Regions from separate parts of the Serratia liquefaciens ATCC 27592 genome, predicted to be linked through region 3. Evidence: predicted binding sites of a transcription regulator. Region 3 holds the regulator's gene; each other region holds the start of a gene.
The links. Region 3 encodes PurR, which represses purine synthesis genes. Its sites were predicted from a motif close to CANGCAAACGTTTGCNTG; they were not measured.
Positions count from the first base shown of each region.

Region 1 (7,831 bases), 2.0 Mb from region 3:
AGCGATATTGCGCAGATCGTCGATCGCCTCGCCCACTTCGTCTTTCACCTGCGCCAGCTTGGGTTGCATCATGCCCAGCCCCAGCAGGAAATGATTCACCCAACCGGCCAGCGCATCGGCGCGGTCAAACACGCTGACGGTTTCGCCTTCCGGCATCATCAATTGGAACATGAAGTCGTCATCTTCCAGCGTTTCACGCGTGATTTCATGAAGTTGCTGTAACGGCAGGCTCAGCGCCTGCGGGAAGGCCACGCCTTCATTGGTCAGATCGTAGACCAGCGATTGCCAGCCGGCGTCGCGGCTGCCACCGCACAGCAGGCCGCTGATCAGGCCGTGCATTTCTGCTGCGGTTAACGCCACCGCTTGCTGGTTGAGAGCAACGGTCAAAGATTGGTAACTTGGAAATGTATTCTGTATAGACATGCGCATTCGTCATCGTTGGCAGGATAAGTTCGTGTTATGCTACCACCAAGGTCCGTCGCTGTACCAGATAAGCGCGACACCTCAGTGGCTAGTTATAATCGTGATGTGTCAGAACTCACACGCTGCCGGCAGGGGACGAAATGACGCTAAATACGCATTTTGAAACCCTTTTTTGACTGGTAATGTCTGACGCAGTAGATTACAACCAGGTACTGAAAAAGGGGTTGTATCTTGGTACCGAGGTATATATAGTGGCGCCCGCTTTGGTAGGCCCGGTCAGGGCAAGCTGGGGCTGGCGCGAAATTTAGGCAGGAAGGTGGCATGTCTGCACAACCGGTAGATATTCAAATTTTTGGTCGCTCTTTAAGAGTCAATTGCCCGCCAGAACAACAAGATGCGTTGAACATGGCCGCGGTCGATCTTAACGAACGGTTGCAAGATCTTAAAGTTCGCACTAGAGTCACAAATACTGAGCAGCTCGTTTTCATCGCAGCATTGAACGTTTGTCATGAACTTGCTCAAGAACGGTTGAAAACCCGTGATTATGCGTCCAATATGGAACAACGCATTCGCATGCTGCAACAGACCATTGAACAGGCTTTGCTTGAACAGGGTCGCATCTCTGAACGTCAGGATGCACAATTCGAATAACTTAAGTTGCTGAAACCTCAGGTTTTGGCAATGAGTAAAAAATTTCTCTGAGATGTTCGCCAGCGGGCCAGTCCCCTGAGCCGATATTTAGTACCAACAGAATGTGATGATCCGCGATCGGTGTGCATGCTCGGCCCGCCGAGAAGCCTTAAGATTGCGACAGCACGTTCACCTTGAACCATGGGTTCAAGGGTTACAGCCTGCGACGGCATCTCGGAGATTCCCCCTTCCTCAGCGGTATGTGTGCTGACTATGTCTTTTCAAGCCCAGTATGCCCAGCAGCGGCAAAATATCCGAAATCAAATCCGTCAGCGTAGACGCGCTCTAACGCCTGAACAACAACAACAATCCTCCCTGCAGATAGCTGAACGCATCGCTGCACATCCACGCATCCTGGCAGCGCAGAATATCGCGGTATTTTTGTCGTTCGACGGTGAGCTAAATACCCGCCCGTTGATTGAACGGCTGTGGCAGTTGAGCAAGCAGGTTTATCTGCCCGTGTTGCACCCGTTCAGCAAGGGTAATCTGTTATTCCTGCATTACACCCCTGAAACGCCGCTGGTGCACAACCGCTTCAATATTCTCGAGCCCGAGCTCGACGTGCGCCACGTGCTGCCATTGGGCTCGCTCGACGTGGTACTGACGCCGTTGGTGGCCTTTGACAGCGCGGGCCAGCGCCTGGGGATGGGGGGTGGCTTCTACGATCGTACGCTGCAAAACTGGCAACACCGTGGCCCTTATCCGATAGGCCTGGCCCATGATTGCCAGCAGGTCGAACAGGTGCCAGTGGAACACTGGGATATTCCGCTGCCGGAGATTGTGACCCCCGCGCAGAATTGGGTTTGGCAGATCGTTAAATAGCAAAAGGCCGGATAAATCCGGCCTTTATTCGTTACAGCACGTTCAATCAGAACAGCAAGCGAGCACGGATAGTGCCGTCAATCGCCTTCATACGTTGCAACGCCGCATCGGCACGCTCGGTTTCCGCTTCAATGTCGATAACCACATAGCCGATTTCCGCACCGGTTTGCAGGTACTGCGCGGCGATGTTCACCCCTTCTTCAGCGAAGATTTGGTTAATCTGCGTCAGTACACCCGGACGGTTTTCATGGATGTGCAGCAGGCGGCTGGCGTTAGGCCCATGCGCCGGCAGGGACACTTCCGGGAAGTTTACCGCCGACAGGGTTGAGCCGTTGTCGGAATATTTCGCCAGCTTGCCGGCCACTTCGTCACCGATATTCTCCTGCGCTTCCTGAGTGGAGCCGCCAATGTGCGGGGTCAGGATCACGTTATCGAATTCACAAAGCGGTGAGTTGAACGGCTCGCTGTTGGTCGCAGGCTCTTCCGGGAAGACGTCGATCGCCGCGCCGGCCAAGTGCTTGCTGGCCAATACCTTACACAGTTCCGGAATATCCACCACGGTGCCGCGCGAAGCGTTGATCAGAATCGAGCCCGGCTTCATCAGTGCCAGCTCTTCTGCACCCATCATGTTTTTGGTTGATGGGGTTTCCGGCACGTGCAGCGTCACCACGTCGCTCATATTGAGCAAGTCTGACAGGTGGCGCACCTGCTGAGCATTGCCCAACGGCAGCTTGTTCTCGATATCGTAGAAGAACACTTTCATGCCCAGGCCTTCGGCCAGGATGCCCAGTTGGGTACCGATATGGCCGTAGCCGATAATCCCCAACTTCTTGCCGCGCGCTTCAAACGAGCCCACGGCCAATTTTTGCCATTCGCCGCGGTGCGCTTTGGCGTTGGCGGATGGAATGCCGCGCAGCATCAGCAGCAGTTCGCCCAGCACCATTTCGGCCACGGATCGGGTATTAGAGAAAGGTGCGTTAAACACCGGAACGCCGCGTTTGGTCGCCGCCTTCAGATCAACCTGGTTAGTGCCGATGCAGAAACACCCTACCGCCACCAGCTTTTCTGCAGCGGCGAAGACTTCTTCGGTCAGATGCGTACGCGATCGGATGCCGACGAAGTGAGCATCGCGGATGGATGCCTTAAGCGCTTCGGTGTCTAACGCACCTTTGTGATATTCAATGTTGGTATATCCGGCTGCCAGCAGATTATCTACCGTGCTCTGATGAACCCCTTCCACCAACAGGAATTTAATCCTGTCTTTCTCCAATGATACTTTTGCCATTTACCCGACCCTATGTTCAGACTTCAGAAGCGGCTGTTGTTAACAGCACGCATCCAACATAACAAAAATAACGCGGGCGGCAATACAAACGATTGCCCGCCCGTCAGTACAAGGCTCAGCGATGTTGGCGGTTTGTGGCAGAAAATGCCATAGGGAAAGAAATAGACAGAAGCTTTGTGGAGCTAACGCTGACAATGTGACATATGTCACCAAATTTGGCGCTTTAAAGAAAAGATATTTTAGCCAGTGAATTATGCGGTCCGCTGGGATCCAAGATCGTATTCCAGAGGGGCGCCATGGCGACGCCCCTGCTAACACATGCGGTTATTCGACGACTTTCACACCTTCAGGCGTGCCGACCAGCGCCACATCGGCGCCGCGGTTGGCGAACAAACCGACGGTCACCACGCCGGCGATACCGTTGATTTTGTTTTCCAGCGCGATGGCGTCGACGATGCTCAGGTTGTGCACATCGAGAATCACGTTGCCGTTATCGGTCAGCACATTCTGACGATATTCCGGCAAGCCACCCAGCTTCACCAGTTCACGCGCCACATAGGAACGCGCCATCGGGATCACTTCGACCGGCAGCGGGAACTTGCCCAGCACGTCGACCTGCTTGCTGGCATCGACGATGCAGATAAATTTGCGCGCGATGGCGGCAATGATTTTTTCGCGAGTCAGCGCGGCACCGCCGCCTTTGATCATCTGCATCTGGCGGTTGATTTCATCTGCACCATCAACGTAAATATCCAGAGAATCCACTTCGTTGCTGTCGAACACGTGGATGCCGAGGCTTTTCAGCTTGGCGGTGGAGGCGTCGGAGCTGGACACCGCCCCTTCGATCTGATGCTTGATCGAGCCAAGCGCGTCAATAAAGTGGGCGGCGGTAGAGCCGGTACCTACCCCAACGATGGTGCCAGGGGTTACGTAATCCAGCGCGGCCCAGCCAACCGCTTTTTTCAGTTCATCCTGCGTCATAATATGTCCATTGCCTCTGTACGAAAACGTGTGCGTATTATAGGGTAAATCGCTATTTTTCACTCAGGCAGGATCACACTTCTTCACCCTAAGCCGCATTTTTAGGCGCGTCGCGGTAAAGTCGCGCGGTGATTTTCCACCTGTAAAACACCCCAGATGTGGCATAGTGCCTGTATCTATTACTGTAAGGGATATCTTTCCGATGAAACGCCCAGACTATCGAACGCTGCAAGCGCTGGACGCGGTGATCCGTGAGCGCGGCTTTGAGCGCGCCGCGCAAAAGCTTTGTATCACCCAATCGGCAGTATCCCAGCGCATTAAGCAGTTGGAAAACCTGTTCGGCCAACCGCTGCTGGTCCGCACCGTACCGCCGCGCCCGACCGAGCAGGGCCAAAAATTGCTGGCGCTGCTGCACCAGGTCGAGTTACTGGAAGAAGAGTGGTTGGGCAACGACACCGGTATCGACACGCCGTTGCTGCTGTCGCTGGCGGTCAACGCCGACAGCCTGGCCACCTGGCTGCTGCCGGCGTTAAAACCGGTGCTGACGGACTCCCCCATCCGCCTGAACCTCCAGGTGGAAGACGAAACCCGTACTCAGGAACGTCTGCGGCGCGGTGAAGTGGTCGGCGCGGTGAGTATCCAACCGCAGCCGCTGCCGAGCTGCCTGGTAGACCGGTTGGGTGCGCTGGACTATCTGTTTGTCGCCTCGAAGGGTTTTGCCGAGCGCTACTTCCCGAACGGCGTCACGCGTTCTGCGCTGCTAAAAGCGCCGGCGGTGGCGTTCGACCATCTCGATGACATGCACCAGGCTTTCCTGCAGCAGAACTTTGATCTGTCGCCGGGCAGCGTTCCCTGTCATATCGTGAACTCATCGGAAGCCTTCGTGCAGTTGGCTCGTCAGGGCACCACCTGCTGTATGATCCCGCATCTGCAGATTGAGAAAGAGTTGGAGTCGGGCGAGCTTATCGACCTGACACCGGGCCTGTTCCAGCGCCGCATGCTGTTCTGGCACCGCTTCGCGCCGGAAAGCCGCATGATGCGTAAAGTGACCGATGCCCTGCTGGAGCACGGTCGTCAGGTTCTGCGTCAGGATTAAAAGGTAAAAAGGTTCGCCGCAGCGAACCTCAGATTACTAACAAAGCTGTTTTAAGTCCGAGATTCCCCGGATTTAGCGTACCGAGGGGCTATTACGGGATGCATCCCTGTATTCTCCCCTCCGGGCCGACTGGAAGTCATTCCAATTTGCTCCCGGCAAATTGGTCAACGGCCAAGGTCGTAACGACCACGTCAGCACGCTCTCGCTAATAACAGGTTTTATCAGCAGTTTGAAAAACCTGACTTATACCCTAAATAATCGGAGTTGCATCACAACAAAACCAAGGGTTTTGTTGAACAGCGCTTGCGCTGGCCCCAACGGGGCGAGGCTTTGCCGAGTAACGCGGCCAGGGCGGGAGCCCCCAGGAGCTTACTCAAGTAAGTGACTGGGGTGACCGCCTGCAGCCAACACAGATGCAACTTCAAGTATGACGGGTATGTTACTGCGCCGTGTTGCTCTGCAGCTCGAAGACTACATCGACCTGATCGTCAAAGTGAATGCTCTGCTGTTCGTAGGTTTGCGCCACGTCGCTTTCCGCAGCGGCTCCCGCCGCTTTGTACATGCGCGCTACCGGCATCGGCTGGTAGTTGGCGACGTGATAACGAATGCTGTAAACCGGCCCCAGTTTCGCGTTAAAGCCTTTCGCCAGTGAAGCCGCCTGCTGCGTAGCGTTCTCGATGGCTTTCTGACGCGCCTGTTCGCGGTAAACATCTGGTTTGGCAACGCCCAACTCAACGGCGCGGATCTCGTTCAGGCCAGACTTCAACGCGCCGTCCAGCAGCTCGTTCAACTTATCCAACTGACGCAGAGTTACCTGCACCTGACGAACTGCACGGTAGCCTTTCAGCACCGACTCACCGGTTTTCAGGTAATCGTATTCCGGCTGGGTGCGCAGATTTGCGGCGCTGATGTCTTTCTTCTCGATATTGTTTTTCTGCAGGAAATCAAAATATTGCGCTACGCGCTCATCGACCTGCTTCTTCGCCTGTGCCGCGTCTTTAGAAGAAACGCTGACCTCGATCGCCAGGGTGGCGATATCTGGAGTGGCGTCAACGCTTGAAGTGCCAGAGGTCACCACGTGCGGCCCTTCCGGCACTTCAGCCGCTTGCAACGCCAGCGGTAACGTCCCTAATCCAATCATTGCGGCCATAGCCAATGCTTTAAGCTTCACAGAGTCTCCTTGATGACAGGCTGTAACTGATTACCGGCCTTTCTCGACTGAAAACGGCCGGTTCCTTGGCATCAAACGTAGCATATCGCACGGGCTTTTGAATTCGGATTAGTGACAAATTCTTATAAACTTGCGCCCTGCCAGGCCAATTGCAATGCGATGCCCCACATCACCACGCCGACCAGCGTATTGATGACGCGCTGTGCCATTTGGGTCTTCAACCAGGGTGCCAGCCAGGAAGCCAACAGCGCCAGCGCGAAGAACCAAAGAATCGAGGCGCTTACCGCCCCCAGCGCAAACCAGGAACGAACGTCCGGCGCCAACTGACCGCCCAGGCTGCCCAACACCACAAAAGTATCGAGATAAACGTGCGGATTAAGCCAGGTTACCGCCAGCATAGTCACCACCAGCCGCCAGCGACTCTGCTTCAGTTCCTCGGCCGTTGCCAGCGCCAATTGGCGGCTGAACGCGGTGCGAAACGCCCCCCAGCCGTACCACAACAGAAAGGCAACCCCGCCCCAGGTGACCAACGCCAGCAGCAACGGCGAACGACTCAACAACGCGCTCCCGCCGAAAATCCCCCCGCAAATCAACACAACATCGCTCAATGCGCACAGTGAGGCGACCATCAGATGATACTGACGGCGGATGCCCTGGTTCATGACAAAAACATTTTGCGGGCCCAGCGGCAAGATCATCGCGGCGCTCAGGGCAAAGCCCTGCAGAAAGACAGCTAGCATGGTATTCCTCACAGAAAGAGTGCGCCGGTCAGCGGCGCGTGTCGGTCAACACGCGCATCATAGGAGGAAAAAATTATTAGGTGAAATTGATATTTCTAATCAACTATCAGCAATGCTAATAATCAGGCGGGAATGACAAAACCCAGCTCCTGAGAAATGCGCTGTGCGGTTGCCAGCACTGGCTTAATCAGGGCTTTAACGCCGATTTGCTGCAGTTTGGCGGTCGGCAACGATACCGATACCGCGTAGGGCACCCGCTGTTGAATATCAAACACCGGCGCCGCTACGCAGGACACGCCCAGCTCATTTTCTTCGCGATCCATCGCCATGCCCTGTTTGCGAATGTCGGCCAATTCCTCATACATCTTCGGTAATTCGGTAATGGTATTGCGCGTCAGCGTCTGGATCTCATGCTGATGTGTCTGCCAGTAGTGTTCCGGATAATCACTGTTGCCGTAGGCCATAAATATCTTGCCCATCGCCGAGCAGTACAGCGGCATATGCTGACCGATATAGGCACGAGTGCGCATCATGCCGGTGGTGGGCTCCAGCTTGTAGATCAAAATAACGTGGTCGTCTTCACGGCTGGAGAAGTTTACCGTCTCCCCCACCTCAAGATTGAG
Region 1 covers NC_021741.1:4,283,283-4,291,113, forward strand. Annotated here, with positions in the region: gene M495_RS20040 (YecA/YgfB family protein) at 1-423, opposite strand, end outside; gene zapA (cell division protein ZapA) at 745-1,074, shown strand; RNA gene ssrS (6S RNA) at 1,116-1,298, shown strand; gene M495_RS20050 (5-formyltetrahydrofolate cyclo-ligase) at 1,327-1,935, shown strand; gene serA (phosphoglycerate dehydrogenase) at 1,982-3,220, opposite strand; gene rpiA (ribose-5-phosphate isomerase RpiA) at 3,545-4,201, opposite strand; gene M495_RS20065 (LysR family transcriptional regulator ArgP) at 4,404-5,297, shown strand; gene M495_RS20070 (oxidative stress defense protein) at 5,737-6,468, opposite strand; gene argO (arginine exporter ArgO) at 6,591-7,208, opposite strand; gene M495_RS20080 (IclR family transcriptional regulator) at 7,331-7,831, opposite strand, start outside.
Region 1: a site for PurR is predicted at 3,302-3,319, ahead of serA (phosphoglycerate dehydrogenase). Genes of this name have one in related genera too.

Region 2 (7,831 bases), on a different replicon from region 3:
CGACGGCCATGGTATCTCACACCCGCGCCGACTGGGCGTTGCCAGCCATTTCGGTCTGCTGGTCGACGTACCGACCATTGGCGTCGCCAAAAAGCGTCTGTGCGGTAAATTCGCCCCTTTGGACGCCGCCGTCGGCGCGTTGGCGCCGCTGGAAGATAAAGGCGAGCAGCTTGGCTGGGTGTGGCGTAGCAAGGCGCGTTGTAACCCGTTGTTTATCTCTACCGGCCACCGCGTCGGGGCAGACAGTGCGTTGGCCTGGGTACAACGTTGTATGGCGGGCTACCGTTTGCCGGAACCTACGCGCTGGGCTGATGCCATCGCCTCGCGCCGGCCGGCCTTCCAGCGCTGGTTGCAGCAGCATCCAGAGGTGTCGCAATGACCGATTTCGGGTACACTGCGGCGCAGATAACGCGTAAGAGAGTGAATAATGCTACGTAACCCGATCCATTTACGTCTGGAAAAGCTTGAAAGCTGGCAACATTTGACCTTTATGGCCAGTTTGTGCGAGCGTATGTATCCGAATTACCAGATGTTCTGCCTGCAAACCGAGTTTGGCGATCCGGCGATTTACCGCCGCATTCTGGATTTGGTGTGGGAAACGCTGGTGGTCAAGGACGCCAAGGTCAACTTTGACAGCCAGCTGGAGAAGTTGGAAGAGGCGATACCTTCGGCAGAAGATTACGATCTTTACGGCGTTTACCCGGCTATTGACGCCTGTATCGCATTAGGGGAACTGATCCATTCGCGACTCAGCGGGGAGACGCTAGAGCACGCCATCGCCATTAGCGAAACGTCAATTCGCACCGTGGCGATGTTGGAAATGACTCAGGCCGGTAAAGAAATGACCGACGATGAGCTCAAGGTTTTGCCTGCGGTAGAGGAAGAATGGGACATCCAATGGGAAATTTTCCGCCTGTTGGCTGACTGCGAGGAACGCGATTTAGAGCTGATCAAAGGCTTGCGTTCTGACCTCCGCGAGGCCGCGGTGAGTAATATCGGGATAAATTTAACGCAATAAGGCAAGAAAACGTGATTTAACGCCTGATTTGTCATGCCTTAAGGCTTCACATCCGCACCCTGTCTGGTCTACATTTGGGGGGCGTAAAAAAAGTGGCTATCGGTGCGTGTATGCAGGGAGTGCTGTCAATCGGCATATCCGTCGCACTCGATGCTTTGCAAACGATAAACACACTGTAAGGATAACTTATGAACAAGACTCAACTGATTGATGTAATCGCGGACAAGGCTGACCTTTCCAAAGCACAAGCTAAACTGGCTCTGGAATCCACCCTGGCTGCTATTACTGAGTCTCTGAAAGAAGGTGATGCAGTACAATTGGTTGGTTTCGGTACTTTCAAGGTCAACCACCGCAACGAGCGCACTGGTCGCAACCCGCAGACTGGTAAAGAAATCAAAATCGCAGCTGCTAACGTGCCTGCGTTCGTTTCTGGTAAAGCACTGAAAGACGCGGTTAAGTAATACTGCGTGTTGGTGAAAAGATTAAACAGGGGGGCAATAGCGCCCCTTTTGTTTATCCGACAGGCGCTCATGGTCATCGGCCTTGCCGGTGTCCTGAGTGCCTGCAGCAGTCATTCAGATCCCCCTGCCTTTAGTGCCAGCGGCTTTGTGGCCGACCAGGGCGTTATTCGCCTGTGGCGCAAAGACGACGATCGGCATCGCCCACAGGTGCTGATGAGTGTCTACAGTCCTTATCGCGGTCCGGGCACCGTCACCACGCTGTACGAATACCAAAACGGCGAACTGCGCCAGATTAAACGCACCGATGCCGATGGCGATCGTGACTCTATTCAACTTCGCTTCACCGATGACGGCGAAGTAAGCTTTATGCAGCGTCAACTGGCCACGCGGCGTGAACAACTGACCGCCGATGAAATCGCGCTGTACCAATACCAGGCGCGTCGAGTGCTTGAAGTGAGTAATGCGCTGCGTGCCGGCAATGTGAAACTGCTGCAGGGGCGTTGGCAACAGGGCACGGTGCAAACCTGCGATGGTCAAACGTTGAAACCAGGGCTGGACGGCAGTGCCGAAGCCTGGATTGAGCGCCGCGCCCGCAACAGCAGCCAACCGGTGAATATTGCCTGGTTGGATGCGCCAGAAGGGCGTGAACTGCTGCTGGTGGCAAATGACGATTTTTGCCGCTGGGAACCGAAAGAAGATCAGCTATAAAAAAGGCCCCGCATGGCGGAGCCCTCAGAGATTTTAGCGTTCAGATCATTTGCCGCGTGCAATCGCACGATAGCCAATGTCCTTACGGCAGAAGCTGCCTGGCCACTGAATGCCTTCCGCCAATTGGTAAGCGCGTTGTTGCGCCTGAGCCACCGTTTCACCCAGTGCGGTAACGCACAGAACGCGGCCACCGCTGGTCACCACGTCGTTACCCTGCATGCGGGTGCCGGCATGGAATACCTTGCCGTCGGCGCTTTCTTGCTGCGGCAGACCCTGAATGACCTCACCGTTGTTATAGTCACCCGGATAACCGCCGGCTGCCAGTACCACGCCTAACGCAGGACGTTCATCCCATTCAGACGTTTTCTCATCCAGCTTGCCTTCCGCACCGGCCAGGCACAGTTCAACCAGATCAGAGCGCAGACGCAGCATGATCGGCTGTGTTTCCGGATCGCCAAAGCGGCAGTTGAATTCAATGACTTTCGGTTGACCGTCCGCAGAGATCATCAGTCCGGCATAAAGGAAGCCGACATAGGTGTTACCTTCCGCCGCCATGCCACGCACGGTTGGCCAGATAACCTGGTCCATCGCGCGTTGGTGGATTTCATCGGTCACCACTGGCGCCGGGGAATAAGCTCCCATACCGCCGGTGTTCGGGCCGGTGTCGCCATCGCCGACGCGTTTGTGATCCTGGCTGGTGGCCATCGGCACTACGTTTTCTCCGTCTACCATAACGATAAAGCTGGCTTCTTCCCCATCCAGGAATTCTTCCACCACGATGCGGTGGCCTGCATCGCCGAAAGCGTTACCTGCCAGCATGTCTTGCACGGCGTCTTCCGCTTCCTGCAGCGTCATGGCAACAATCACGCCTTTACCGGCAGCCAGGCCGTCGGCCTTGATGACGATCGGTGCACCTTTACTGCGAACATAGGCCAGCGCCGGTTCGACTTCGGTAAAGTTTTGGTACTCGGCGCTTGGGATATTGTGGCGCGCCAGGAAATCTTTGGTGAAGGCTTTAGAGCCTTCTAACTGAGCTGCGGCCTGAGAGGGACCAAAGATTTTCAGACCGGCGGCCTGGAAGGCGTCAACCACGCCAATCACCAGCGGCGCTTCCGGCCCAACAATGGTGAGGCCGATATCGTTGCTCTGGGCAAAAGCGAGCAGGGCCGGAATATCGGTAGCGGAGATATCGACGTTCGTAAGACCTGGTTCCAGCGCGGTACCGGCATTGCCCGGTGCTACGTAAACTTTGTCCGCCAGCGGTGATTGGGCTGCTTTCCAGGCCAGCGCGTGTTCGCGTCCGCCGTTGCCGATAATTAAAATGTTCATCAGGTGCTCCACGAAGGGCGTGCGCCGCAGCGCACGCAGCAAAAAGGATTAATGGCGGAAGTGACGCATATCGGTAAAGATCATCGCAATGCCGTGTTCGTTGGCGGCGGCAATCACTTCATCATCACGGATCGACCCGCCTGGCTGGATCACGCAGGTGATGCCAACGGCTGCCGCGGCATCGATGCCGTCACGGAACGGGAAGAAGGCGTCGGACGCCATGGCGGAGCCTTTGACTTCCAGACCTTCGTCGGCGGCTTTGATGCCGGCGATCTTGGCTGAGTAAACGCGGCTCATTTGCCCCGCACCTATGCCGATGGTCATGTTGTCGCGCGCATAAACAATGGCGTTAGACTTAACAAACTTGGCCACTTTCCAGCAGAACAGCGCATCACGCAATTCCTGAGCGGTAGGTTGGCGTTCGGACACTACGCGCAGATCGCTTTCACTCACCATGCCCAGATCGCGATCCTGCACCAGCAAGCCGCCGTTGACGCGCTTGAAGTCCAGAGCGGCAACGCGTTGCTGCCATTGGCCGCAGGCCAGCACGCGGACGTTCTGTTTGGCGGCCAGCAGGGAGCGCGCTTCCTGGCTGATGCTAGGGGCGATAATCACTTCCACAAACTGACGACTGATAATGGCCTGCGCAGTGGCGGCGTCCAGTTCGCGGTTAAAGGCGATGATGCCGCCGAACGCGGAGGTAGGATCGGTTTGATAGGCACGCTCATAGGCTGCCAGAATATCGTCGCCTATCGCCACGCCACAGGGGTTGGCGTGCTTGACGATAACGCAGGCCGGTTCGGCGAACTCTTTCACGCACTCCAGTGCCGCATCGGTATCGGCGATGTTGTTGTACGACAACGCTTTGCCCTGTAGCTGATCGGCGGTGGCGACAGAAGCTTCCTGAACATTCTCTTCTATATAGAAGGCGGCCTGCTGGTGGCTGTTCTCACCGTAGCGCATATCCTGCTTCTTGATGTAGTTAAGGTTCAGCGTGCGAGGGAAGCGACCGGAAGGCTGCTCGGTTTCGCCATGGTAGGCCGGCACCAGCGCGCCGAAGTAGTTGGCGATCATGCTGTCGTAAGCGGCGGTGTGTTCAAACGCCTTGATAGCCAGATCGAAACGGGTGGCGTATTGCAGTGAGCCGTCGTTGTTATCCATCTCGGTAATGATAGCGGCGTAGTCACTGCTCTTTACCACGATGGCGACGTCTTTATGGTTCTTGGCCGCGGAGCGCACCATGGTTGGGCCGCCGATGTCGATATTCTCTACTGCATCTTCCAGCGAGCAATCCGGGCGCGCCACGGTTTGGGCGAACGGATACAGGTTTACCACCACCATGTCGATCGGCTTGATGTCATGTTGGCTCATGATGCCATCGTCCTGGCCGCGACGGCCCAGAATGCCGCCGTGCACTTTCGGGTGCAGCGTCTTTACTCGTCCATCCATCATTTCCGGGAAACCGGTGTAGTCGGAAACTTCGGTAACAGGTAGACCGGCATCTGCCAGCAGGCGAGCGGTACCGCCGGTGGAGAGCAGTTCAACGCCACGGCTTGAAAGCGCTTCGGCGAATTCAACGATACCGGCTTTGTCAGAGACGCTGAGCAGGGCCCGGCGGATTGGACGAGGTTGTTGCATGGTTTTATCCCTTGGCTTTGGAGTCGCAATAAAAGAGCGTTACGTGAATTTCCACCTTCTACTCTCTATAAGGAAAGGTTTTTCTCTCTATAAAGGGGGTATCAGGCACAAATTCAGGTAACGCCCCCATAAAAAGGGGAGCGTTTCGTCGCGGGGAATTGTAGCGAAAACGTTTGCGTGGCGCTCGTAAATTTTCCGTGCAAATGGCTTCTGTGGATAAGTTTGTGCACAACAGGGTATAAGGCGGGCTTTTGCTGTGGAATGCAGCAAACGATCGTTTTTGTCGAAAATACCTGTTGCGGCCTGCGAGGAACTCCCTATAATGCGCCTCCATCGACACGGAACATGTGAACAACTTCACAGAGTCTCCGGGGTTCGAAGAGAAAAAATCCTGAAATTTAGGGGTTGACTCTGAAAGAGGAAAGCGTATTATACGCCACCTCGAGATAGCAAGCTACGGCGGCTAACTCACTGCTCTTTAACAATTTATCAGACAATCTGTGTGGGCACTCCACAAGACGATATCCAGAACCTTCGGGTTCAAAAAAATATCAAGTCTTGAAGAGTGACCAAGCAATAATTCATTTAGTTGACATGTTTAACTGATGAATATTACGAAAGTTAATTTTCGAGCATCGCTTCACGAGTTGAAGCAAATCAAGCTTTTAATTGAAGAGTTTGATCATGGCTCAGATTGAACGCTGGCGGCAGGCCTAACACATGCAAGTCGAGCGGTAGCACAGGAGAGCTTGCTCTCTGGGTGACGAGCGGCGGACGGGTGAGTAATGTCTGGGAAACTGCCTGATGGAGGGGGATAACTACTGGAAACGGTAGCTAATACCGCATAATGTCTACGGACCAAAGTGGGGGACCTTCGGGCCTCATGCCATCAGATGTGCCCAGATGGGATTAGCTAGTAGGTGGGGTAATGGCTCACCTAGGCGACGATCCCTAGCTGGTCTGAGAGGATGACCAGCCACACTGGAACTGAGACACGGTCCAGACTCCTACGGGAGGCAGCAGTGGGGAATATTGCACAATGGGCGCAAGCCTGATGCAGCCATGCCGCGTGTGTGAAGAAGGCCTTCGGGTTGTAAAGCACTTTCAGCGAGGAGGAAGGGTAGTGTGTTAATAGCACATTGCATTGACGTTACTCGCAGAAGAAGCACCGGCTAACTCCGTGCCAGCAGCCGCGGTAATACGGAGGGTGCAAGCGTTAATCGGAATTACTGGGCGTAAAGCGCACGCAGGCGGTTTGTTAAGTCAGATGTGAAATCCCCGCGCTTAACGTGGGAACTGCATTTGAAACTGGCAAGCTAGAGTCTTGTAGAGGGGGGTAGAATTCCAGGTGTAGCGGTGAAATGCGTAGAGATCTGGAGGAATACCGGTGGCGAAGGCGGCCCCCTGGACAAAGACTGACGCTCAGGTGCGAAAGCGTGGGGAGCAAACAGGATTAGATACCCTGGTAGTCCACGCTGTAAACGATGTCGACTTGGAGGTTGTGCCCTTGAGGCGTGGCTTCCGGAGCTAACGCGTTAAGTCGACCGCCTGGGGAGTACGGCCGCAAGGTTAAAACTCAAATGAATTGACGGGGGCCCGCACAAGCGGTGGAGCATGTGGTTTAATTCGATGCAACGCGAAGAACCTTACCTACTCTTGACATCCAGAGAATTCGCTAGAGATAGCTTAGTGCCTTCGGGAACTCTGAGACAGGTGCTGCATGGCTGTCGTCAGCTCGTGTTGTGAAATGTTGGGTTAAGTCCCGCAACGAGCGCAACCCTTATCCTTTGTTGCCAGCACGTAATGGTGGGAACTCAAAGGAGACTGCCGGTGATAAACCGGAGGAAGGTGGGGATGACGTCAAGTCATCATGGCCCTTACGAGTAGGGCTACACACGTGCTACAATGGCGTATACAAAGAGAAGCGAACTCGCGAGAGCAAGCGGACCTCATAAAGTACGTCGTAGTCCGGATCGGAGTCTGCAACTCGACTCCGTGAAGTCGGAATCGCTAGTAATCGTAGATCAGAATGCTACGGTGAATACGTTCCCGGGCCTTGTACACACCGCCCGTCACACCATGGGAGTGGGTTGCAAAAGAAGTAGGTAGCTTAACCTTCGGGAGGGCGCTTACCACTTTGTGATTCATGACTGGGGTGAAGTCGTAACAAGGTAACCGTAGGGGAACCTGCGGTTGGATCACCTCCTTACCTAATGATATTGATTCGCGTGAAGTGCTCACACAGATTGTCTGATGAAAAAGTAACGAGCAGAAATACCTTTATAGGCTTGTAGCTCAGGTGGTTAGAGCGCACCCCTGATAAGGGTGAGGTCGGTGGTTCAAGTCCACTCAGGCCTACCACTTCTCGAAGTGGAAAAGGTACTGCACGTGACTGTATGGGGCTATAGCTCAGCTGGGAGAGCGCCTGCCTTGCACGCAGGAGGTCAGCGGTTCGATCCCGCTTAGCTCCACCATATAGTCCTGTATTTCAATACTTCAGAGTGTACTGGCAACAGTATGCTGCGAAGTATTTTGCTCTTTAACAATCTGGAACAAGCTGAAAATTGAAACATGACAGCTGAAACTTATCCCTCCGTAGATGTATTGGGATAAGGATTAACCTGTCATAGAGTCTCTCAAATGTAGCAGCACGAAAGTGGAAACACCTTCGGGTTGT
Region 2 covers NC_021742.1:617-8,447, reverse strand. Annotated here, with positions in the region: gene nfi (deoxyribonuclease V) at 1-379, shown strand, start outside; gene M495_RS24445 (YjaG family protein) at 428-1,018, shown strand; gene hupA (nucleoid-associated protein HU-alpha) at 1,207-1,479, shown strand; gene M495_RS24435 (DUF1481 domain-containing protein) at 1,549-2,187, shown strand; gene purD (phosphoribosylamine--glycine ligase) at 2,233-3,516, opposite strand; gene purH (bifunctional phosphoribosylaminoimidazolecarboxamide formyltransferase/IMP cyclohydrolase) at 3,565-5,154, opposite strand; rRNA gene M495_RS24420 (16S ribosomal RNA) at 5,821-7,363, shown strand; tRNA gene M495_RS24415 (tRNA-Ile) at 7,439-7,515, shown strand; tRNA gene M495_RS24410 (tRNA-Ala) at 7,553-7,628, shown strand.
Region 2: a site for PurR is predicted at 5,317-5,334, ahead of purH (bifunctional phosphoribosylaminoimidazolecarboxamide formyltransferase/IMP cyclohydrolase). Genes of this name have one in related genera too.

Region 3 (7,831 bases):
ACATGCATCACACCGGCCATTGTAGCGGCTGGAACAGTCGCAAGAAAACGCCATCTTTTGCAAGGGCATTTCCCCGTAGTCAGTCGCGTCTTACCGGCAAAGCCTTTCCGGTCAAAACATATGCGCAGAATAACATTTTTAATCTGGCCATTTCACTAATATATTTTGCCATCAAAATGCGCCGTTAAATAATCCCGCCGACGGTGATTGTCGCTTTTTTATACATCAACGGATTGATTTTTCAGCAAAAAAAATGCCATTAACGTTTTCTCACAATATGGATTATCATTTATGAGTTCTTCGCTGTTTTATATGGCGAAATTCGGGAATACTGTCCTTCTTTCGATATCTGTTCCGGGGCCAAGGTTGGTAACGTCGACATGCGTTTAATTCTTACGCTTTTTGTGCTGTTGTTTACACAGCTATTCTTCAATCTGGCGCATGCTGCGCCACAGGCGCGTATTGCCGCCGAGCAACGCAAAAGCCATGTCAACGAAGCCCGGCCAGATGACCGCAAGAAAAAGAAAGCGGTAAAAGCCAGCAAAAAAGCAAAAACCACCACCCCGCAGAAAACCGCCAAGGTTTCCAAAGCCAAAACGGAAAAAACCGCTAAAAAGATCGTCAGCGCCAAATCGAAAGGCAAAACTCAGAAAATAGCCAAAATCAAAGTTACCCCGCCGAAAAAGGGTTACAAAAAAGGCTATGGTCGCCACCGCGAAGCCGGGATGGCCACCGCAAAACTGGTGCGTGATGATAAACCGTTGAAGCTGACTCCAGCGCACAAAAAACGCTATCAGCACGCCAAGCAAACCGCGATGGCCAAACTGATGGACCAAATGGGCAAGCCTTACCGCTGGGGCGGTACTTCACCAAGAACCGGTTTCGACTGCAGCGGCCTGATTTACTACGCGTATAAAGACGTGGTGAAAATAAAAATGCCGCGCACCGCCAACGAAATGTATCACCTGCGAGACGCCGCGCCGATCAAGAGAAGCGAACTGGAAAGCGGTGACCTGGTGTTCTTCCGCATTAATAACCGCGGCGTGGCAGACCATGTTGGCGTTTATCTGGGCAACGGCAAATTTATTCAGTCACCGCGTACCGGTGAAGAAATTCGGATCAGCCAACTCGACAATGACTACTGGCAAAACCATTACATCGGCGCCCGCCGTGTAGTAACACCGAAAACCATTCGATAATTTCTTTGGCGGCTGGCTTGCCCAGCCGCTCTCCCCTGACTGATTTTCCTACTGTCCCTAAAGCACCCAATCCTTTAGCCAGCCCCCACTGTATTTCATCGCGAAAATTGCTAAGCTAAATACCCACAATAAAAACAGGTCAATTTAAGGTCCGTTGCTTTAGCGGCGAGTTGACACTGTACAAGGAGGAAGCAATGTCGTTTGAACTGCCCGCACTACCTTATGAAAAAAATGCCCTCGAACCGCACATTTCGGCAGAAACCCTGGAATACCACTATGGCAAGCATCACAACGCCTATGTGGTCAACCTGAACAATTTGCTGAAAGGCAGCGAGTTTGAAGGATTATCCCTTGAAGCAATCATCAAGGCTTCCAGCGGCGGCATCTTCAACAATGCAGCTCAGGTATGGAATCACACCTTCTATTGGCACTGCCTGTCACCTCAGGGCGGTGGGGAACCTCAGGGCAAATTGGCTGCCGCGATCAACCAGGCTTTTGGTTCTTTTACCGCCTTCCGGGAACAATTCAGCGACGCCGCGGTGAAAAACTTTGGCGCAGGCTGGACCTGGTTAGTGAAAAAGCCGGATGGCTCGCTGGCGATTGTTAATACGTCGAATGCGGCCACGCCGTTGACTGGTGAAGACAAACCGTTGCTGACCGTCGACGTTTGGGAACACGCCTACTACATCGATTATCGCAACGCACGACCGGCCTACCTGGAAAACTTCTGGGCGCTGGTTAACTGGGCATTTGTGGAGGAAAATCTGGCGTAACGCGGGGAAAATACAACCAGGCGTAGCGAACTGCGCCTGGTTGACTGAAGAGTATCAGTTCAATGCTGCGGTGAAGCTAAAAGCGATAATCACAGCCAGCGCACCCAGGGTGGTGAACAGTGACATTTTCAAATCGGTATCCATTACAACTCCTTTTCAGATTGGGTTTCCCAAGGGTAAAAGGCACACAATTAATGTGTTAAACCATTTTCCCACAGTTGGCCGATAAAATCTTGTTATCATTTCCCAGTTTATAATACCGATTACCTCTTCCCCTTTTGCTCAATATGGGACAAAATTCGCAGTTCACAACTGTGTACCGGCAAAATGCCCCTCCTGACCAAGCGCTGACGACTTCAACACACTAAAAACTCAGTTTTCGCTTCTTTGGAGAAGGATCTACGCAGGCAAACGATTAACATCACACTTACATACTGCAACATGTGAGTTCAGGAGTCATTCTTTACATGGCAACGATTAAAGATGTGGCCAAACGCGCTGGCGTTTCCACCACCACCGTTTCGCACGTCATCAATAAGACTCGTTTCGTCGCCGAAGAAACAAAAGCGGCCGTTGGCGCCGCGATCAAAGAGCTGCACTATTCACCCAGCGCCGTGGCGCGCAGCCTCAAGGTCAATCACACCAAATCTATTGGTCTGCTGGCCACATCGAGCGAAGCACCCTACTTTGCCGAAGTGATCGAGGCGGTGGAAAACAGCTGCTACAGCAAAGGCTATACGCTGATCCTGTGCAACTCACATAACAATCTGGACAAACAACGCGCCTATCTGGCGATGTTGGCGCAAAAGCGCGTCGATGGCCTGTTAGTCATGTGTTCGGAATACCCGGACCAACTGCTGGGCATGCTGGAAGATTATCGCAATATCCCGATGGTCGTCATGGATTGGGGCGCCGCACGCGGTGACTTTACCGACACCATTATCGATAACGCCTTCGAAGGCGGCTATCTGGCCGGGCGCTACCTGATTGAACGCGGCCACCGCGATATCGGGGCCATTCCGGGCCAACTGGCGCGTAATACCGGCGGCGGCCGCCATCAGGGCTTTTTAAAAGCCATGGAAGAAGCCAATATCGACGTGCGTGAAGAGTGGATTGTTCAGGGCGACTTTGAGCCGGAATCTGGTTACAAGGCCATGCATCAGATACTGTCGCAGAAACAACGTCCTACCGCAGTCTTCTGCGGTGGCGATATCATGGCCATGGGTGCGATCTGCGCCGCCGATGAACTTGGCCTGCGCGTACCACAAGACATATCGGTGATTGGCTACGATAACGTACGAAACGCCCGCTACTTCACCCCGGCACTGACCACCATTCATCAGCCCAAAGAGCGTTTGGGCGAGATGGCCTTCACCATGCTGCTGGATCGCATCATCAGCAAGCGTGAAGAGTCGCAGGTGATTGAGGTTCATCCCAAGCTGGTTGAGCGCCGTTCGGTCGCTGACGGCCCGTTCATCGATTACCGCCGCTAATTATCTGCGCCGGAAACTCTCACGGTTTCCGGCGTCATTCTTCGCTTAGCCACTCCTGATTCAAGGTTTCACTGTCTCCCAGATAATCCAGCAACCAGGCCATAGCCGGTGACGGCGTATTTTGCTGCCAGGTCAGGCAACAAGGACTGGCGGGAAATGGCTGTTGCAACTGTAGCGCCACCAGTTCCCCGCGCTGCACCAAAGGCAATACCTGATGCGCGGGCATCATGCCAACGCACAACCCGGCACACAGGCAGTCCACCGCAGAAGCCCAGTCCGGCACCACCAGGCGGCGCTGGTTGTCCAACGTCCAGGTCACGCGCTTGGGCAGGTTGCGCGAGGTATCTTCCAGGCACAGCGACGGAAAGGGCCGAAGTTGATCGTCGTTCAACAGCCCCTCTATCGCGGCCAGCGGGTGATGCGGACTGGCCACGCACAACCAACGCATATCTCCCATATCGCGAAAGGCGAAACCGCCGCCCACCGGCACCGCCCTTGTGGCGCCGATCGCCATATCGGCACGACCGTCCACCAGCGCATCCCATACGCCATTAAACACCTCCGGCTGAACCAGCAATTCGACGTCGGGGAAATGGCGGTAAAAATCCAGCACCAATTGGCGACTGCGTTGGGGTTTAACGATGATATCCACCGCTATTTTCAATTGGCCCCGCCAGCCGTTAGCGACCTGTTGGCACTGTCGGCGCGTGTCGAGCATTTTTTTGATGACACCACGCGCTTCCTGAATAAACAGCACGCCAGCCGGTGTCAGTTCCACGTCGCGATGACGGCGCTCAAACAGCGGTACCGCCAGCCATTGCTCCAACTGCCTCACCGTATAACTTACCGCCGACGGTACCCGATGCAGCTCGTGCGCCGCGGCGCTGAAACTGCCGGTGCGGGCCACCGCATCGACGACATCCAGGGAATATTCAGACCACATAGCTTTGCCTTCAATTTTTTTAACAGCACCTCGCAAATATTACCGTTTCACAAGCAGAGATCCAGCCGGATACACTTGCCGGCGCTAAAAACCTGCGACAATAAAATATTAACGAGAAATACCATGCGAAATTCCTTTGGTTTTATGTTCTACCTTGCCGGCCTGAGCATGCTGGGATACCTGGCCACCGATATGTATCTGCCCGCCTTCGGCATGATGCAGCAAGATCTGCAGATTTCCGCCGGGGCAATCAGCGCCAGCCTGAGCATCTTCCTGGCCGGGTTTGCCTTTGCACAACTGCTGTGGGGCCCGCTTTCCGATCGCCTCGGCCGTAAACCGGTGTTGCTGATCGGTCTGGCGCTGTTTGCCCTCGGCTGCCTCGGCATGCTGTGGGTGCAAAATGCCGTGCAACTTTGGTCGCTGCGCTTTATCCAGGCGATTGGGGTTTGCTCCGCTGCCGTTACCTGGCAGGCCTTGGTGATTGACCGCTATCGCGAAGGCAAGGCTAACCGCGTGTTCGCGACCATTATGCCGCTGGTAGCCCTTTCACCGGCGCTGGCTCCGTTGGTGGGTGCCTGGTTGCTGAACCACATGGGCTGGCGCGCCATTTTCGCCGTGTTGCTGGGCATTACCGTGCTTCTGCTATTGCCGACGCTGCTGCTGAAAGAAAGCGCCAAAACCGTGCCTTCCGACGACAATAAGAAAAGCGCGCTCAGTTTCTTCCAACTATTAAAGTCACGCATCTTCAGTGGCAACGTTATGATTTTTGCCGCCTGTTCTGCCGGCTTCTTCGCCTGGCTGACCGGTTCACCGTTTATTCTTGGTGATATGGGGTATAGCCCGAACGACATCGGTCTGAGCTATGTGCCGCAGACGCTGGCGTTCTTATTAGGGGGCTATGGCTGTCGTACCGCATTGAACCGCATGAATGGCAACACCTTGTTGCCTTGGCTGTTGGTAGTTTATGGTGTCAGTATGGTTGCATTATATCTGGTTGCCACCCTGACTCAGCCCACGCTCACTACGTTGTTAATTCCGTTCTGCGTGATGGCGTTGGTCAACGGAGCCATTTACCCTATCGTGGTAGCCAATGCGTTGACCCCGTTCCCGGAGGGAACCGGTAAAGCTGCCGCCTTGCAAAACACCCTGCAATTAGGCCTGTGTTTTGTCGCCAGCATGCTGGTTTCGGCCTTTATCGCCCAGCCTCTGTTGGCAACGGTCACGGTAATGGTGTCGACGGTGGTATTGGCCGCGTTGGGCTATCTGATGCAACGGAGAAAGGTAATGGACGATCGACAGGCGACGCGTCAGGAACATGCTAACTCCGCGTCATAATTGCCAGTATTAATAATTACTTAAAGAATATTTTTGCCGAGTGCGATTTACAGTTGAGTAAGCGCCTCGGCAAGCCTATACTCAAAAACGACCTTTAAAAATAACACTTTTATAATTTCTTTATCACTAGCAACTGTTGTGTACGCGTATGGCGTCACAGTTTTTTAAGGATTGTCTTTCCCGCGTTTCTTGCGCTGGAACCTTCTTAAAATTTTCCTCTGTTCATAGTCGGATATCAGACGCCACGGGATTCTTACCGTAGGTAAACGTATGCACCCGCAGAATTTGTCTAAGCTATTTTTTGACGGGTCATAAGTCAGAAGAAGGTGATGGAGAAGCTATGAGTTCATCGTGTATAGAAGATGTGAGCATCCAGGACAACCAATGGTACCGTATCGCTCATGAAATGCTCAGCATGGCCGGTATTGAAATAAACGGCTCGCGCCCTTTCGATATTCAGGTTAAAAATCCTAATTTTTTTAAACGTGTGCTGCAGGAGGGTTCTCTCGGCCTGGGCGAAAGCTATATGGACGGCTGGTGGGAATGCGAACGGCTGGATATATTCTTTCATCACGTGGTCCGCGCCGGTCTGGAAAAGAAATTGCCCCGCCACCTCAAAGATACCCTGCGAATTGCCGCCGCGCGATTAACCAATCTGCAATCTAAGAAACGCGCCTGGATAGTCGGCAAAGAACATTACGATCTGGGGAACGATCTCTTTACCCTGATGCTGGATCCTTATATGCAGTATTCCTGCGCCTACTGGAAAGAGGCGACCACGCTGGAAGAAGCGCAGGAAGCCAAATTACGGATGATTTGCGAAAAGCTGCAGCTGCAGCCGGGTATGAATTTGCTGGATATCGGCTGTGGCTGGGGCGGGCTTTCTGCCTATGCGGCGAAAAACTATGGCGTTTCGGTGGTGGGCGTGACCATTTCTGCCGAGCAGCAAAAGCTGGCACAGGAGCGCTGTGCCGGGCTGGATGTCGAGATCCTGCTGCAGGATTACCGTGATTTGCATCTGCAATTTGACCGTATTGTTTCCGTCGGTATGTTTGAGCACGTCGGTCCGAAAAATTACCGCACCTACTTCAACGTGGTGGAACGTAATTTAAAACCGGACGGCCTATTCCTGCTGCATACCATTGGTTCGAATCGGACAGATATGAATGTTGACCCGTGGATCAACAAATATATCTTCCCGAATGGCTGCCTGCCGTCGGTTACCCATATTGCCCAGGCCAGCGAAGGGCATTTTGTGATGGAAGATTGGCACAATATTGGCGCTGACTACGATCGCACCTTGATGGCGTGGTACGAAAAATTCAAACAGGCATGGCCGCAGTTGGCCCAACGTTATTCGGATCGTTTCGAACGCATGTTCAGTTATTACCTGAACGCCTGCGCTGGAGCATTTCGCGCCCGTGACATTCAACTCTGGCAGGTCGTCTTCAGCCCGAAAGGCGTAGAAGGCGGTATCCGCGTGACGCGCTAAATACGCACAATAAAAAACCCCGGCCAATTAACCGGGGTTATTCTTATACATGACCTGCAAAAGCATCAGCCGCAATAAACACGGATGATTTTATCCTCGCTGTCGCCCAGGAAATTCAGGCGGCGCAGGTTGAAGTCCATCGTGACCGCTGAGTTATACGGAATCGCACGTACCTGCGACTCAATTCGTACGCCTTCCAGCGAAGACATCGGTTTACCGACATAATTCTGGTATTGCGCCGCACCACAGGTGTCGCTATCGGCATCCACTGTCGGGTTGGCTGCGCCCTGGTCCGGCGAACTGCTACAAGCACTCAGCGCCAGCAGCGCCGTTAACATCAACGTTTTCCCATAAAACTTCACGCGATTGCTCCTCTCTGGTGGGTCGTTTGTCAGATCTTCTGCGCCAGCGCACTCGCCGCCGCCATTGCCGCTTCGCGGCTTGCCAACACCCGTTCAACGGTGTCTACCACCGCCTGCGTTTGCGGGTCGATCTCAATATTCACCTTATCACCCAGGCGTTTTTTGCCCAGCGTGGTACGTTCCAGCGTTTCCGGGATCAGATGCACGCAAAAACGGTTATTCACCACTTCACCG
Region 3 covers NC_021741.1:2,276,154-2,283,984, reverse strand. Annotated here, with positions in the region: gene M495_RS10735 (C40 family peptidase) at 381-1,199, shown strand; gene sodB (superoxide dismutase [Fe]) at 1,394-1,972, shown strand; gene cydH (cytochrome bd-I oxidase subunit CydH) at 2,027-2,116, opposite strand; gene purR (HTH-type transcriptional repressor PurR) at 2,440-3,465, shown strand; gene punR (DNA-binding transcriptional activator PunR) at 3,500-4,408, opposite strand; gene punC (purine nucleoside transporter PunC) at 4,532-5,743, shown strand; gene cfa (cyclopropane fatty acyl phospholipid synthase) at 6,084-7,235, shown strand; gene M495_RS10705 (I78 family peptidase inhibitor) at 7,301-7,597, opposite strand; gene M495_RS10700 (riboflavin synthase) at 7,627-7,831, opposite strand, start outside.

Region 4 (7,831 bases), 520 kb from region 3:
ACCGCACACGCTCATTGATTGGGGGCTTTGCTTCTGCCAACCCGGCGGCGTTCCATGCGGCGGACGGCAGTGGCTATCAGTTCCTGGTGGAAATCCTCAGCGATTTGAACCAACGCAACCCGCAGATTGCTGCTCGCCTGATCGAACCTTTGATCCGCTTGAAACGCTACGATGCTTCACGTCAGGCATTAATGCGCAAAGCGCTTGAACAGTTGAAAGGACTGGAGAATTTGTCCGGCGACCTGTTCGAGAAAATCACCAAGGCGCTCGACGCGTAAGTCTAAGAAGGGACGGCATGCCGTCCCTTTTTTAATTTGCTGCGCGGCGTGTGGCCTGGCTTAAGGGGGAGGGCGGAGACAATACTCTGTCCAGCACTTCGGCTTCCAGCTCTGCCAGTTTGACCGACCCTTTGCGCCGTGGTCGCGGCAGGTCGACGGTCAGATCCAGGCCGATACGGCCTTCCTCAATCAAAATGACGCGATCCGCCAACGCAATGGCTTCACTGACGTCATGCGTCACCAGCAATACGGTGAAACCGTGCTGTTGCCACAACCCTTCAATCAATCCCTGCATTTCAATCCGCGTCAAGGCGTCGAGCGCCCCCAAAGGTTCGTCCAACAGCAACAGGCGTGGACGGTGGATCAGCGCACGTGCCAGAGCCACTCGCTGTTTTTGTCCTCCGGACAAGGCCGCCGGCCACTCGTTGGCGCGGTCGGCCAGCCCGACGGCTTCCAGTGCTTGCAACGCATCGGCACGCCAGTTACCGCGCAGGCCAAGGCCCACATTGTCGATCACCTTTTTCCACGGAAGCAGGCGGGCGTCCTGAAACATTAAGCGGGTATCGTCTCTGGCGCTGGCAAGGGGCGCATTCCCGCTCAGCAAGGCGCCGCTGGTGGCTTTTTCCAGTCCTGCCATCAGACGCAGCAGCGTGCTTTTACCGCAGCCACTGCGGCCGACCACGGCGACAAACTGACCCGCGCTGATGCGCAATTGAATATTGTCCAGCACGGTGCGGTTACCGTAGCGCTTGGCAATGGACTCCAGCGTGACCGGCGTCCCTTGGGGAATTCGAGCGGGAGTCGTCATAGCGCTTCTCCTTGTTTCAGTTGATAGGCCGGGTGCCAGCGCAACCAGACGCGTTCCAGCAACTGTGCGCTGACGTCCGCCAGCTTGCCGAGCAGGGCATAAAGCACAATCGCCACCACCACCACGTCGGTCTGCAAGAATTCACGTGCGTTCATCGCCAGATAACCGATACCCGAATTGGCGGAAATGGTTTCGGCCACGATCAGCGTCAGCCACATAAAACCCAACGCGAAACGCACGCCGACCATAATCGACGGCAGAGCGCCCGGCAAAACCACCTGAGCAAAGAGCTGGAAACCGCTCAGACCGTAGCTGCGTGCCATTTCAAGCAGGCCGTGATCGATATTCTTGATACCGTGATAGGTATTCAAATAAATGGGGAACAGCGTGCCTAACGCCACCAGAAAAATCTTGGCGGACTCATCGATACCGAACCACAGGATCACCAGCGGGATCAGCGCCAGATGCGGCACGTTGCGGATCATCTGCACGGAGCTGTCCAACAGGCGCTCGCCCCAACGTGACAAACCGGTGATAAAGCCCAGCACCAGCCCAATGCTGCCGCCGATGCTAAAACCGATCAGTGCGCGCCAACTGCTGATCGTCAGGTGTTGCCACAACTCGCCGCTTTTGGTTAGCGTCCAGAAGGCGGTGACGACCGCGCTCGGCGCCGGCAGAATACGGTTCGACAGCCAACCCGCCTCGACGGAGATTTGCCAGATAACCACCAGCGCTACCGGCAATGCCCAGGGGGCCAGCCGGTGCAATATGCGTTGTGTACCCTTCGCCATAAGGGGGCTCCTCAGCTTTGCGACGCTTTTTGCGGAATATAGATATTGGCCACCACTTCTCCCTGGGCCTTGACCGGTTTGCGCTGCGTGGGGATTTGGTTTTCCACCAGGTCAAGATGGGGGAACAGCAGTTCGCCGACGCGATAGGCCTCTTCCAGATGCGGGTAGCCGGACAGGATAAAGGTATCGATGCCCAGATCGGCATATTCCTGCATGCGCGCCGCCACCGTCGGGCCGTCGCCGACCAGGGCAGTACCGGCCCCGCCACGGACCAAGCCCACCCCGGCCCACAGATTGGGGCTGATCTCCAGATTGTCTTTTTTGCCGCCGTGCAGCGCTGCCATGCGTCGTTGCCCTACAGAGTCAAAGCGGGCAAATGCCTTTTGTGCATCGGCGATGGTTTTTTCATCCAGATTGGCAATCAGTCGGTCTGCTGCACGCCAGGCTTCTTCGGTAGTTTCACGCACGATCACGTGCAGGCGAATACCGAAGCGCACCTTGCGACCTTTAGCCGCCGCTTTGGCGCGGACCTCGGCAATTTTTTCTTTCACCTGCGCCGGGGGTTCTCCCCATGTGAGGTACATTTCAACCTGTTCGGCGGCCAGATCCTGCGCAGCGGCAGAGGATCCGCCGAAATACAGCGGCGGACGCGGTTGTTGCACCGGCGGGTACAGCAGCTTTGCCCCCTTCACCTGAATATGCTTACCATCGAAATCGACGGTTTCCCCTTCCAGCACCTTTCGCCAAACGTGGGTGAACTCTGCCGAAGCCTCGTAACGTTCTTCGTGATTCAGATGCAGCCCTTCCGCCGCCAGCTCCTCGGGATCGCCGCCGGTAACCAGGTTGAACAACGCTCGACCATTGGAAAGACGATCCAGCGTCGCCGCCTGGCGAGCCGCCAGGGTGGGCGAAATTATCCCGGGGCGCAAAGCCACCAGGAACTTCAGCCGCTGAGTAACAGGAATTAACGATGCGGCCACGAGCCAGGAGTCTTCACAAGAACGGCCGGTGGGGATCAACACGCCGCCGAACCCTAGCCGATCGGCCGCTTGGGCAATTTGCTGCAAATAGCCGTAATCGACGCTACGCGCGCCTTCAGTGCTGCCGAGATAGTGGCCGTCGCCATGGGTTGGTAAAAACCAGAATACGTTCAGGCTCATCGTCTATTCTCCAAAATTATTGTGCGCTCGGGCGCCAGATGCGTTGCGAGATATCAACCTTCACGGGCACCAGACGGTTGGCGTAAAACAGATCGGCGGTTTGCTGCTGGGCGGCAATGGTGCGTGCGTCCAGCGGTTTGATGGCGGTCGGTGGACGGTGATCCAAATAAGACGAGATCACTTTTTCCGGCAGCCCCATGGCGTTCGCCAGCAGCGTGACGCTTTGCGCCCGGTCGCTTTGAGTCAGCGCATCCGCTTTGGTCAACTCATCGAGCACCTGCTGAATAAACGGCCCGTTAGCTTCGGTATAAGTGCGCACCGCCAGATAGAAGGAGCCGGTTTGATTCAAATCGGTGCCGTCACCCAGCACCCGCACGCCGCCCTGCAACAAGGCTGCGGAATAGTACGGGTCCCAGATGGTCCAGGCATCGACGTTGCCCTGCTGGAATGCAGCGCGGGCATCTGCTGGCGTCAGGTAAACCGGTTGGATATCGGTGAATTTCAGTCCGGCTTTTTGCAGCGAACGCAGCAGCAGGTTGTGGGAACTGGAGCCTTTCTGGAAGGCGACCTTGTGGCCTTTCAAATCAGCGACGGTTTTGATCGGGCTATTTTCCGGCACCAGGATCACTTCCGCCTTGGGTTTAGGTGGCTCTACGCCGACATACAGCAGATCCGCCCCGGCGGCCTGGGCAAAGATCGGCGGAATATCGCCGGTGCTGCCCAGATCGATACTGCCGACGTTCAACGCCTCAAGCATCTGCGGGCCGGCGGGGAATTCGATCCAACTGATTTTGGTAGTGGGGAAACGCTGTTCCAGCAGGCGGTGGGATTTTGCCAATACCAGACTGACCGATCCTTTTTGATAACCAATACGAAACTGCGCCGGATCCTGTGCGCTGGCGGAATTGATCCACGCCAGTGAGATGATGCCGGCCAAAGCGCCAGTGCCAAGCCAACGGCCAAGTGATGAAAGTCGCGTCATTCTCTTTCCTTATATAGAGCGTGCTGTCAGGCGGTTTGACGTGCAAACAGAGACGGGGAGAGTTTTGCCTGGGGCGGTTTACGGCGACCGAGTGCCAGGTAGAAGCTTTCCAGGGCTTCTTCCAACCGCGATGCCAGCCCGTCGGACAGCGTGATATCTTCACCGCTCAACACCACCTGGCTGTCGTCGGCGAACACCCCATGCAGCACTTCCTGAGCTTTCAATGCCGCCAACACCGGCTTAAGGGCATAGTCCACTGCCAACATATGACCAATAGAACCGCCGGTGGCCAGGGGTAACACCACCTTATGGTCAAGCGCTCGCTCCGGCAGCAGATCCAGCAGGGTTTTCAGCGCACCGGAAAACGAGGCCTTATACACCGGCGTAGAGACCAACAGGCCGTCGGCCAAAGCCAGTTGCTCGGTAAAGGCTTTTATCGCCGGGCTATTGAAATTGGCGTACAGCAAGTCTTCTGCATCAAAGTCGTGCAGGGTGTAGGAGATCACTTCTACACCTTGCTGCTGCAACCAATTTTTACTCAAGGAAAGCAGGGCCGCTGAACGTGATGGGATGCGAGGGCTGCCGGACAGTGATATAACGCGCATTACCACTCCTTATAACTAAAAGTTAGGTTTAATTAAAAAATCGTCGAGAAGTGTTTTAAACCTATCAGCAAAGGGGCGGGTTACTTAAATCTCATTTTTTGATTTTGATATGCGTAAATGCGGATTGGCGGGGCATTGGCTCCCCGTAAGGGGAAACGATTGCGTTAAAAACGCTTTTTTTGCTTTTAATCAATTCCAATTGGCCAAGGGATACCGGATAATACGCCCCCGGTTTGCAACCGGGAAATCAGGAGAGTACATGTACTACCCCCTCATCAGAAAAGCGTTGTTCCAGCTCGATCCCGAGCGTGCGCATGAATTGACTTTTCATCAGCTCCGCCGCGTCACCGGCACCCCGTTAGAATTTGTTATTCGCCAGTCTGTGCCGACCAAGCCAGTAAGCTGCATGGGGCTCTCTTTTAAAAATCCTTTGGGTTTGGCCGCCGGCCTGGATAAAGACGGCGAGTGCATCGACGCATTCGGTGCCATGGGCTTTGGCTTTGTCGAAGTTGGCACCGTGACGCCACGCCCGCAGTCGGGCAATGATAAACCGCGTCTGTTCCGCATCGTGGAAGCGGAAGGCCTGATCAACCGAATGGGCTTTAATAACCAGGGCGTGGATAATCTGGTTGAAAACGTTAAGAAATCCCATTTCGGCGGTATTCTGGGGATTAATATCGGTAAGAATAAAGATACCCCGGTCGAGCAAGGAAAAGACGATTATCTGATCTGTATGGATAAAGTTTATCCGTATGCCGGTTATATCGCGATTAACATTTCGTCACCCAATACACCGGGGTTACGATCCTTACAGTACGGCGAAGCGTTAGACGATCTTTTGGCCGCCATTAAAAATAAGCAGCAGGAATTGCATGCGCGCCATCACAAATATGTGCCGGTGGCGGTAAAGATCGCGCCGGATCTTTCAGAAGAAGAATTGATCCAAATAGCCGATAGTTTGGTGCGCCATAATATTGATGGCGTGATCGCGACCAATACCACGCTGGATCGTAAATTGATCCAGGGGCTGAATTATTGCGAGCAAATGGGGGGCCTGAGTGGTCGTCCGCTGCAGGCGAGCAGCACCGAAGTGATCCGTCGTTTGTCGCTAGAGCTGCAAGGGCGTTTACCGATTATCGGCGTTGGCGGAATTGATTCCCTGATGGCCGCACGGGAAAAAATGGCGGCCGGTGCTTCGCTGGTACAAATTTATTCCGGATTTATCTTCAAAGGTCCGCGCCTGATTAAAGATATCGTTAACTACATCTAATATTTTTCCTTTCATTTTCAGCCGGGGGTTTATTTCTTCCCCGGCTCGTCTATATTTTGTCCACTAGCATAAATATCGTTCGCGGAATTATCCGATGTTTAAGCGACTTGAGTGGTGATAAAATCACCTTTTAGGGTAAATACGGCGTGGCATGGGCAGCGAGAAGGATAAGACATGAAGATAAAACCTGACGATAATTGGCGTTGGTATTTTGACGCCGAACACGATCGGCTAATGCTGGATTTAGCCAATGGGATGATCTTCCGCTCGCGTTTTCCTGCCAAAATGTTAACGCCGGATGCCTTTGATGAGTGTTCTTTCTGTGTGGATGACGCGGCGCTTTATTTTAATTATGAAGAGCAGTGCAAACAGATAAAGCTCAGCCATGAACAACGCGCCGAACTGGTATTAAATGCCCTGGTGGCCTATCGCTTCCTGAAACCGCTGATGCCGAAAAGCTGGCATTTCTCGCAGCAGCATTACCCGTTGCAGCCGAAAAATGGCGAATTAGCGGCGGTGAAGGTGATGGAGAGCGGCGTTGAAGCGCGTCTGCTGGTGGTGGAAGCCGGTGATAACGCCAGCCTGTGCCTGCTGGCGCAAAACCAACTCTCCGTCGCTGGCCGCACTATGGTTCTGGGTGACGCCATCAAAGTGATGCACGATCGCCTTAAACCCTGCGCGCAAGATGAAACCTCCGCCCCGGCTTACGACAGGGCGGTATAACGGCGATTACGCCAGCGTCAAATCGCTTTTTGGAATACAGCTGCAGCAAAGGATGGTGCCATTGTTGGCTACCGCACTTTTCTTCAGCGGCGCCACTTCGCCACTGACCAAAGTGATGCGACAACTTCCGCAAATTCCCGCACGGCATGAATAAGGCACGCGGAGCCCTTGCTGTTCCAACTGCTCCAGTAAGATCTGCTGATTATTGCCGGTAAACACCGTTCCCGCGTATTCGATAGTGACGCTATGTTCACTGTCCTGCGGTGCCTGCACGCTCTCAACCACTTTTCCAGCGCCATACGGGCGTGGCGGCTTGGTGGATAACACTTCTACTCTATCGCCGACGCGGATAATACCGCTGCTGCGCGCCACCATATTCTGGCCAAAATCGATATCACCGTTATCAGCCGTGCGGAATTTCTGCAGAGTGCTCAGGGGTTCGCCGCTTGGGTGCTTGCGCCCACGTTCGGTGCTGACGGTGGTCAACACGCAGCGGCTACAGGGTTTGACCAGATCAAACATCACGTCACCGACGCGGATCACCTGCCAACCATCCTCGGCCCAGGCATTCGCGCCGGTGACCACCAGATTGGGGCGGAACTGCTCAAGCTTGATGCTGCCGGGGCAACGCTGCTGCAAATCGTTGAATGAGGCTTCGTTGATCAGCAAATAAGGATAGCCGTCGGCGAAAGAAAGGGGGATTTCCGGGTGTTTTTTCACGCGGCGGGTCAGCTCGGGGCCAAGCCAACGCAGCTGCACTTCACGCTGGAAATAACCGCTCAGCCAGCTGTTAATCGCTGCCGGCGCAATCAGGGCGGTGAAATGATTGCCCCAAACTTCGGTCGGTTGCGCCTCAGGGGCGAAATCGCTGAAGCGGATGGCGGCGCTTTCTCCGTCCGGCGCGGTCAGGAATAGCCCATCGGGCAGCAGAGCCGGGGTGAACATCACCATTTGCGGATATTGGCGCGCGGTAATAAAGGTGCCATCCGGTTCGGTGATCATAAAGGTACGGTCGAAAGCCAATCCACTGCTGGAAGCCTGCGCGTGCGAAAGCTGCAAACCACGAAGCGATTTCACCGGATGAACGTAAATTTTCGAAAGCGTAATCACCCTTATCCCCGTGCGATTATTAAATAGAAGGGAGCAACTTTATGACAAGCGGTCTGGATTAGCTATAATGCGCAACAATTTTCTTTTTGGTGATAAGTACGATA
Region 4 covers NC_021741.1:1,760,517-1,768,347, forward strand. Annotated here, with positions in the region: gene pepN (aminopeptidase N) at 1-278, shown strand, start outside; gene ssuB (aliphatic sulfonates ABC transporter ATP-binding protein) at 310-1,086, opposite strand; gene ssuC (aliphatic sulfonate ABC transporter permease SsuC) at 1,083-1,877, opposite strand; gene ssuD (FMNH2-dependent alkanesulfonate monooxygenase) at 1,889-3,037, opposite strand; gene M495_RS08130 (sulfonate ABC transporter substrate-binding protein) at 3,054-4,019, opposite strand; gene ssuE (NADPH-dependent FMN reductase) at 4,046-4,624, opposite strand; gene pyrD (quinone-dependent dihydroorotate dehydrogenase) at 4,884-5,894, shown strand; gene M495_RS08145 (cell division protein ZapC) at 6,069-6,617, shown strand; gene M495_RS08150 (YcbX family protein) at 6,624-7,727, opposite strand; gene rlmKL (bifunctional 23S rRNA (guanine(2069)-N(7))-methyltransferase RlmK/23S rRNA (guanine(2445)-N(2))-methyltransferase RlmL) at 7,831-7,831, shown strand, end outside.
Region 4: a site for PurR is predicted at 4,773-4,790, ahead of pyrD (quinone-dependent dihydroorotate dehydrogenase). Genes of this name have one in related genera too.